DNA from 4 places in the Rhizobacter sp. P2_G4 genome. Region 1 is predicted to be linked to each of the others. Evidence: predicted binding sites of a transcription regulator. Region 1 holds the regulator's gene; each other region holds the start of a gene.
The links. The regulator LexA, encoded in region 1, represses DNA repair genes until DNA is damaged. The targets are predictions, from matches to a motif close to ACTGTATNNNNATACAGT.
Positions count from the first base shown of each region.

Region 2: imuA (translesion DNA synthesis-associated protein ImuA) is a predicted target of LexA. The motif match lies at 1,438-1,455, and genes of this name have one in related genera.
Region 3: dinB (DNA polymerase IV) is a predicted target of LexA. The motif match lies at 1,047-1,064, and genes of this name have one in related genera.
Region 4: AC1DYS_RS21745 (error-prone DNA polymerase) is a predicted target of LexA. The motif match lies at 1,000-1,017, and genes of this name have one in related genera.

Region 1 is NZ_JBFUFG010000007.1:45,369-47,567, reverse strand. It holds gene AC1DYS_RS22735 (VOC family protein) at 1-210, opposite strand, end outside; gene AC1DYS_RS22730 (P-loop nucleotide/nucleoside kinase family protein) at 232-741, opposite strand; gene AC1DYS_RS22725 (helix-hairpin-helix domain-containing protein) at 786-1,127, opposite strand; gene lexA (transcriptional repressor LexA) at 1,139-1,816, opposite strand; gene AC1DYS_RS22715 (asparaginase) at 1,899-2,199, shown strand, end outside.
Region 2 is NZ_JBFUFG010000006.1:169,645-171,843, reverse strand. It holds gene AC1DYS_RS21725 (Y-family DNA polymerase) at 1-615, opposite strand, end outside; gene imuA (translesion DNA synthesis-associated protein ImuA) at 637-1,422, opposite strand; gene AC1DYS_RS21715 (bifunctional helix-turn-helix transcriptional regulator/GNAT family N-acetyltransferase) at 1,545-2,199, shown strand, end outside.
Region 3 is NZ_JBFUFG010000004.1:395,880-398,078, reverse strand. It holds gene AC1DYS_RS17830 (SCO family protein) at 1-526, opposite strand, end outside; gene dinB (DNA polymerase IV) at 1,079-2,199, shown strand, end outside.
Region 4 is NZ_JBFUFG010000006.1:173,818-176,016, forward strand. It holds gene AC1DYS_RS21735 (DUF1697 domain-containing protein) at 1-213, opposite strand, end outside; gene AC1DYS_RS21740 (2'-5' RNA ligase family protein) at 320-952, opposite strand; gene AC1DYS_RS21745 (error-prone DNA polymerase) at 1,070-2,199, shown strand, end outside.

The DNA.
Region 1 (2,199 bases):
GATGCGCGAGGCCTGTTCGTCGTTGCCGGCTCGGGCGAGCAGCAGGCGCGACTCAGTCGATCCCGGTGGCGCGACGATGACCCAGCGCTTGTCCTGGCTCGCGATGTAGGTGTCTTCGACCAGCGTGAAGCCAAGCGTCTTCACATAGAAGTCGATGGCTTCGTCGTAGTCGCGCACGACGACGGAGATTTGGCCGATGGACTGTTTCATGGTCAGTTACCGGGCGAATGTTTACTCTATGCGTTCAAAAAAATAATCAGAGCATTCATGTGGGCGTTGTTCGACGTGATACATGAAGTCGCTTTGCTCTGGCTCTCCTGGAGTGCTGCCAGGGTCGCCTTCGAAACTTGAAAGATGAAACCCATCGTGCCAGAGCCCGCCTTCCGTCATGCGTTTCACATAGATGTACTTCGCTGCAGAAACGCCAGCTCTAGCCAAGATGTTGCGCAGACAAATTCCGTCAACTACGACGGACAACCGGAGAACCGCCGCTTTCTTGATTTGCGTCTGCAGACGTTCGTAGTCGACAAGTTCTTCGTAGGGACGGCTGGAGTTGGCTGGAGTTACGACGTCGTCGGTATGTACAACTAAAAGGCTAAGCCGCGAACCGATTGAAGAAGCAAGATGAGACTTGCCTGCGCCCATGAAACCTTCTACACCAATGACCGACCCCGGCTCACACTCAGACAGTCGCGAACATAGTTCGTCGATATCCAGAAGCTCAGGCAACGCGGTGCTCAAGTGCTCAGTGCGGACTTGCTGCGCCGGTCTCCCAGACCGGCTTGTCACACCTGCCCGAACAACGCTTTGCGCTGAGCCGTATAGCTCCACCACGGCGCTGGCGCCGCGCCGGCCATGAAGTCGGTGGCGGCCATGAAGGTGTCGAGAACGCACGGGTCGTGGCGCTGGCCGGTGATGGCACACAGCTGCTGGTAAAGCACGAAGGCGTCTTTGCCGCGCAACTGTTTGGGGTGATCGATGCCGATCAGGCGCAGGTCTTCAGCCAAGGCAGGGCCGATGTTGGGCAACTGCTCGAGCGCCTGGCACTCTGCTGCGCTGTGCGCCTTCGGAGCTTTGATTGCCGGCGCCTTGACGGCCTGAGCTTTGACGGATGAGGCAGTGGCCATGACAACTTCGCTCACATCGGCATGTTGTTGCGGATCAAGCCGACCGCCAGGCCTTCGAGTTCGAAATCGACGTCACCGAAGGGGATGACGATGGGCTGGAAGTCGGGGTTCTCGGGCAGCAGCTCGATGCTCGTGCGGGTGCGCTTGAAGCGCTTGACGGTGACCTCGTCGCCCAGGCGCGCGACGACGATCTGGCCGTTCTTGGCATCCTTGGCTTTCTGCACGGCGAGCAGGTCGCCGTCCATGATGCCGGCGTCTCGCATGCTCATGCCCTTGACCTTCAGCAGGTAGTCGGGCCGGCGCGGGAACATGCTGGCTTCCATCAGGTAGGTCTGGTCGATGTGTTCTTGCGCGAGGATGGGGCTACCGGCTGCCACCCGGCCCACCAGCGGCAGCGTGAGCTGCGACAGGCTGGGCAAGGGCAGGCTGTACTGCTTGCCGCGGCTCTCGTTGAGCGCACGCAATGTGTCAGACTTCAAACGGATGCCGCGCGAGGTGCCACCCACGAGTTCGATGACGCCTTTGCGGGCGAGGGCCTGCAAATGTTCTTCGGCCGCGTTGGCCGATTTGAAGCCGAGTTCGGCAGCGATTTCTGCCCGCGTGGGCGGCGCGCCGGTTCGTTCGATGGCGCTTTGCACCAGGTCGAGAATCTGCTGCTGGCGGTCGGTCAGTTTGGGCGCTTCGTACATGGCAATCCTTGTAGCGACAGGGCGGAACGTTCGAGGCTGAACATCCATCCAGTGGCTGTATTTTCATCCAGCTTTGAGAAAAATGCAAAAGAACGCAAGCACGATCGTGGTTCTCGGCACCGGCGGCACCATCGCCGGCACATCGGCCGTGGCCGGCGACAACGTGGGCTACACCGCGGCGCAGATCGGCGTGTCGCAACTCGTGCAGGCCGTGCCGGCCTTGGCTGCCGTGCCGCTCGAATGCGAGCAGGTCGCACAGCTCGACAGCAAGGACATGAGTTTTGCGGTGTGGCGCAGCCTGGCGCTGCGCGTGGCGCACCACCTGGCGCGAGCGGACGTGGCCGGCATCGTCGTGACCCACGGCACAGACACGCTCGAAGAGA
Region 2 (2,199 bases), on a different contig from region 1:
CCGTGACAGCCCCGCGCGCGGCAAGCGGCGCAACTCACCCAGCGTGCGCAAGCCCATGCCTTGCACGGCCTCGCGGTGCTCGCTCCCGGCTGCGAGCAGCCACACGGGTGCAGCATCCAGCGCCTTCTGCAAGGCAGGCCGGTCGATGCAATGCAAACCGTCATGCAAGCGCGACAGCAGAGCCGCCCCTTGCGCCGTGGGCGCGCTCACGCAATGCACCTGGTGGTTCAAGGGGGCGAGCGTGGCCCTCAGCTGCTGGACCAGCGGCTGCAGCCCGCCGAAGTAGCGCAGGCTTGACTGCACCTCAAGCAACACACCATCGGGAGGCGACAGGCTCACCGCCGGCGTGAACGCCAGCGCGGCATGCGCCACGCTCGTCAGCGCCTGGGCATCGCGCAGCTCATCGGCCTGGCCCAGCACCAGGTGAGGCGCGAGCGACAGCGCCGTGGCACGCTTCAGACCTGGCGTCACGCCCAGGGCCAGGGCGCAGGCATTGGCACTGACGATGTGGTGCGCGTCGATCAACGCCAGGGGCTGCCCGGCCTGTGCCGGCGGCAATGTGGCCGCAAACGATTCGAGCGACAGCCATGGCAGATGGAGACCGACCCACAACATGGCAGCCGCAGCCCACAACCGTCACGCCAGGTTGACGAAGGTGGCCGCGCGCAGTGGCTGCGGGGCCTCGGCCAAGCCTTCACTCCAGGCCTGCGCGCGGCGCAGCGCCGATGCAGACAAGACCGGCGGCAAAGCCAGATGCAAAGGCGTAAGCAAGGGCGGCCCGCGCCGCTTGAGCAGGCGCAGCGCCAACTGGTCAGCGCCGGCCGGATGCAAGGCCAGGCGCAGCGGTGCGGCGCTCGCATGGCCTTGCGCCGCCATCTCTCGCAGCACAAAGGCCGGGCCGTCGTGCGCATGCGCGGCCAGTTGCAGCCGGCGCAAGCGCTCGGAGCGCAAGCGCTGAGGCATCCACGCCACCACTGCGCCCACATGGCCGCTCTTGAGGGACTGCTCGAGCGCCCACAGGCGATCGGCACCGGGGCGCACCTGAAGATGCGTCTGGACCACCAGCAGCTGCGCCACGTCGAGCCCCAGTTCTTCCAAGGCGGGGGCAGACACTGCAGCCGGTGGGTCGAACATCATCACCAGCCGGCCTGCTTTCTGCACCGCGGCCAAGCAAGCCGACAGCAAGCGGATCTCGCCGATGCCGGGGTGTGGCAGCAGCAACTCGCTCAACACCCGGCGCGGCCACCCGCCGCCGGGGAGTTGCGCATCGAGCGGGCCGAAGCCGCTAGGCAGTGTGTTGTCGGCGCTGCGGCCCAGCTGATGCGCCAGCCACAAGCTCGGATGCAAGGTCTCCGGAGGCGGCAGCGGCCCGCGCGCCGACTGCACCGGCGCAGGGGCCGGAGGCAGCAGGGAAGTGGGCATCGCATCCATGAGAATACTGTATGTTCATACAGTCATTTATGCAAATGACCCCGCTCTACCCTGGATTGTCTTTGGCAAACAGATGATTGCTTTTGGCAAACATCTGTGCAGAATGCCATCGCATGACGACGACCGACCGCATCGAGACCATTCGCGCCTTCAACCGGTTCTACACCCGCCGCATCGGCGTGCTGCACGAAGGTTTGCTCGACTCGCCCTACACCCTGGCCGAATCGCGCCTGCTGTGGGAGTTTGCCCACCACGAGAACCCCACCGCCACCGACCTGGCCCATGCCCTCGATCTCGACGCCGGCTACCTGAGCCGCCTGCTGCGCAGCTTCAAGGAACGCGGGCTGATCAAGAGCACCCGCTCCAGCACCGATGCGCGCCATGTGCATCTCAGCCTCACCGCAGCCGGCCGCAAGGCCTTCGCGCCGCTGAACACCCGCTCGCGCGAGCAAGTGGCCGGCCTGCTCGGCGCGCTGCCCGAGGCCAGCCAGCAGCAACTGCTGCAAGCCATGGCCACCATCGAACGCCTGCTCGGCGACCAGGCGCCGCAGCATGGCGCGCCGCCCTATCTGCTGCGACCCCATCGCCCTGGTGACATCGGCTGGGTGATCGCACGGCACGGTACCTTGTACGCGCAGGAATACCGCTGGGACATGCGCTTCGAAGCGCTGGTGGCCCGCATTGCCGCCGACTTCGTCGATCGCTTCGACCCCACACGCGAAGCCTGCTGGATCGCCGAGCGCGAGGGCAGCAACGTCGGCAGCGTTT
Region 3 (2,199 bases), on a different contig from region 1:
CAGCGGCCAGGCGCGGCCGGTCGACCGGCACGCCGGCGAATCGCTGCACCAGCGCACCGCTGGCGTCGAAGAGGTAGAGAGACGTTCGATGGTCCTCAGGTCGCGGCTGGCTACGACGCGTATCGAACGCCTGCATGCGCGCGAGCAATGCCTCCACCTGCGGCGGTGCCCCGGTGGCGAAGCGCCAACCCGGCAAGTCGGCACCCATGCGCTGTGCGAACTCCGCCAGCGTCTGCGGTGTGTCGTGCCAAGGGTCGACGGTGATCGACAGGAACCGCACGGCTGCACGCACGTCGCCCGGCAGCGCGCGGTGCAGTTCGGCCAGTTCGTGCACTTGCGTCGGGCAAGTGGCCGAGCAGCCTGTGAAGACGAAGTTCATCAACACCGGGCGGCCTTTCAATGAGGCCGCGTCCACGGCCAGGCCTCGGTGGTCGCGCAGGCCGACTCGCTGGAGTACCGCAGGCTGGGCCCACGCATTCAGGGCAAGGAAAGCGGTGCCGACCAGCACCGCCAGAAATCGGCTCACGAGCCTCAGCGCGGCAGGCGCAATGGCAGGTCGGTCGGAATCCGGTAGGGCGGTGTCGAGCGAATAGAAAACTGCATTGGAGTACTTCGTGGCGGCTGCTTCGGGTACAGGCACACGAATGTAGGCAAGCGTCGCCAGACTTGCATGATGGTCAAGTGATCGTTCTCTTACCCGGTGGCGATTTGCGAAGTGGGCGTGCTTTGGACCTTGCAATTGACAGCGTTCAGGCCAATTGCCGGCTGTCTTTCGGGTCCGCACCATGACGCGCATCCGTCGCGATGCGGCCGCGATGGCGTTGGTCGGTCGTGCAGGCGCAGCGCTCGCCCGCGCGGCCCACACAAAAAAATCGGCGCTCAGCGCCGCCACCAGAGAAGGTCTCATTCAAGAAGCCGTCCCCGGCGCAAAAAAACGATTCGTTACCTTATGCGGGCACCACGCGAATGTCACCTCCGCAAACAGGGGGATTCATCAGAGAACAGGGCCGCCGAATTTCGGCCGCCCTAGTGGCGCCGCGCTCGATGCTGTATGAAAATACAGCTTTCCGCCCACCCCATGCCCCCGCCTCTTCAGCGCCTGATTGCCCACCTCGACATGGACGCGTTCTATGCGTCCGTCGAGTTGCTGCGCTATCCCGACCTGAGAGGCCAGCCCGTGGTCATCGGCGGCGGGCGAGACAGCCGGCCGGTGTTGTTGCCCGACGGCACGCGGCGCTACGCACGCTTGCGCAACTACACCGGCCGCGGCGTCATCACCACGGCCACGTACGAGGCGCGGGCGTTCGGCGTCAACTCGGCGATGGGCATGATGAAGGCCGCCGTGCTGGCGCCCGAGGCCGTGCTGCTGCCGGTCGACTTCGACGAGTACCGCAAGTACTCACGCCTCTTTAAGGCCGCCGTGCGCAGCATCGCGCCCATCGTCGAAGACCGCGGCGTTGACGAGATCTACATCGACCTCACCGAGATCCCCGGCGCGCAGCACGACCAGGGCCGCGCCGCAGGGCAGGCGCTGAAGGACGCTGTTCACCAAGCCACCGGCCTCACCTGCTCGGTGGGCGTGACGCCGAACAAGCTGCTCTCCAAGCTCTGCTCCGAGCTCGACAAGCCGAACGGCCTCACGCTGCTGTCGTACGACGAGATTCCCTCACGCATCTGGCCGCTGGCCGCGAAGAAGATCAACGGCATCGGTCCCAAGGCCACCGAGAAGCTCACTGCCCTGAACATCCACACCATCGGGGACCTGGCCGCCGCCGACCCGGCCTTCCTGGTCGCCAACTTCGGCAAGAGCTACGGCGCCTGGATGCACGAGGCCGCGCATGGCCGTGACGAGCGACCGGTCGTCACCTACAGCGAGCCCAAGTCGATCAGCCGCGAAACCACCTTCGAGCGCGACCTGCATGCCGTGCGCGACCGCAACACGCTCACGCCGATCTTCACCGAGCTGTGCATCGAGCTTGCAGGCGACCTCACGCGCAAGGGCTACGCGAGCAAGACCATCGGCATCAAGCTGCGCTTCGACGACTTCAAGATCGTCACGCGCGACCTGACGCTGCCCGCTCACACGATGGACGCGCACACCATCCGCCGTGCTGCCGGCGAATGCTTGAAGCGCGTGGACTTGACGCGCCGGCTGCGCCTGCTCGGTGTGCGTGCGGGTAGCTTGGCCAAGCTCTCCGA
Region 4 (2,199 bases), on a different contig from region 1:
CAGGCCGCAGCTGGCTCCCATCAACTCAGAGGCTTCGGTGAGAATTTTCTTGGCAGAGCGGATGCCGCTTGCCTGAAACGCGATCGTTCCGTTCGTCAAAAACGACTTTGCTTCAGTCGCGCCCGCTTCGAGGAATGCGGCTTCGAACTGCTCGCGATTCGGGCTGTTGGCGCGCCCCAGGTTGAGGTTTCGGAAGAACGCTGCGTATCGCATGGGATGTGACCTCGATGGCAGTGGCGCCTTGCCGCTCAGGAGTCCGGCGCCAACAACGCGCGTGCCGAACCGCTCGGCGCACCACTCGGCTCATTCGGTTCTGAGATCAGCCCAAGTTCCATTCTTTGATCCATTGATGATGACCGAGCCCGGCATGACTGAGGATGAGTGCGAAGCGAGTGGCCGTCCATCGGATGGGTTGGATCGCATGCTCGGCGACCAACTGCGGGTCGTACAACATTGTCATGTGAGGTGTACTCGAGGATTGTGGGCGATGGCCGAATTGCCGCAGCGCCCTAGCGAGTGGCTGACGCAACCGCGCGATGGCTTCATCGCTCTTCGCGTCACACCGCAGAACGAAAGCGTTGCTTTCCTTGAAGCTCATTGCGCGGTCGAAAGTGATCTCGAACGGCGCGCAGTCCACGCGGCTCGCCGCAGCAACGGCCGCATCGATCTTCTCCTGAGGGATTTCATCCACAAAACCATCCACCTTCAGCAGCGTGATGTGCAGACGATCTTGCAGCAGGAGTTTGCCTGGGAGCCCGTACTGGCCGCGCAGCTTGCTTGCGAGGCCAACGAATTGCCGAGCGTCGGTGAACTCGGGAAAGATGGCCAGGAACAGCGTGTATCCGAACAAGGTGCCATGCGACGTGCTGATCAAGGCCGGCCTGAATGGTGGCGAAGGTGCATCGAGCCCGGGCAGGCTCAGCTGTGACGAGAGGGCGTTCGAACGCTGCATGGGATTTCTCCAGCAAGGCAGAAGCCTATAGGTGGAACGAAAAGAATACTGTATAAACATACAGCCTTCAATGCCACTTTGACGCCTTCGTTCCCGCCTTGCCCACCGTGCCGCGCCATGCAGTCATCCATCCTGCTGCCGTCTTACGCCGAGTTGCACTGCCTCAGCAACTTCAGCTTTCTCACAGGTGCTTCCCGCCCTGAAGAGCTCGTCGCGCGGGCGCAGGAGCTCAGCTATGGCGCGCTGGCTCTCACCGATGAATGCTCGCTGGCCGGCGTGGTGCGTGCGCACAACGAGGCCAAGGAGCGCGGCTTTCATCTCATCATCGGCAGCGAGATGCGCCTGCACTCGGCCTTCAACGGCGAGCCGCATGCGCGTCTGGTTCTGCTGGCGCAAACGCGGCGTGGCTACGGCAACCTGTCTCACTGGATCACCGTGGCGCGCAAGCGTGCCGACAAGGGCCGCTACCTCGCCCACCCCGACGATGTGGAAGGCAAGGTGCCCGACGGTCCCACGCTCGCCGGCCTGCCCGAATGCCTGGCGTTGCTGGTGCCGAGTGCTTCGCAAGCGTACGAAGAGGTGCTCGCGCATGCCCAGTGGTTGAAGAGGTGGTTCCAGGAGCGCGCCACCATCGCGATCGAGCTGCGCCATGGCGCGGGTGACGACGAATTGCTCGAGGTGGTGCAGCGCGTGGCGAAGGAAACCTCGTTGCCCATTGCCGCCGCCGGCGGGGTGCTGATGCACGTGCGCTCGCGCAAGCCTTTGCAGGATGTGCTCACCGCCACGCGCCGCGGCTGCTCGGTGGCGCAGTGCGGCAATGAGCTGCAGCCCAATGCCGAGGCGCACCTGCGGTCGCTGTCGAGGCTCGGCAGCCTCTACCGCGCCGAGTGGCTCGAGAAGACGATGGAGCTGGCCCGCACCTGCACCTTCTCCCTCAACGAACTGCGCTATGAATACCCGCAAGAGATCGTGCCGGTTGGCGAGACGCCCACGAGTCACCTGCGCAAGCTCACTTATGCGGGTGCGCTCAAGCGCTTTCCGCGCGGCCTGCCGGAGAAGGTGTGCGACCAGATCGAGCATGAGCTCGACCTCATCCAGCAGCTCGACTACGAGCGCTACTTCCTCACCGTGGCTGATGTCGTGCAGTGGGCGCGAGGCCAGAAGATTCTGTGCCAGGGCCGCGGCAGCGCCGCCAACTCCGCCGTCTGCTATTGCCTTCACGTGACCGAGATCGACCCCGACCGGGC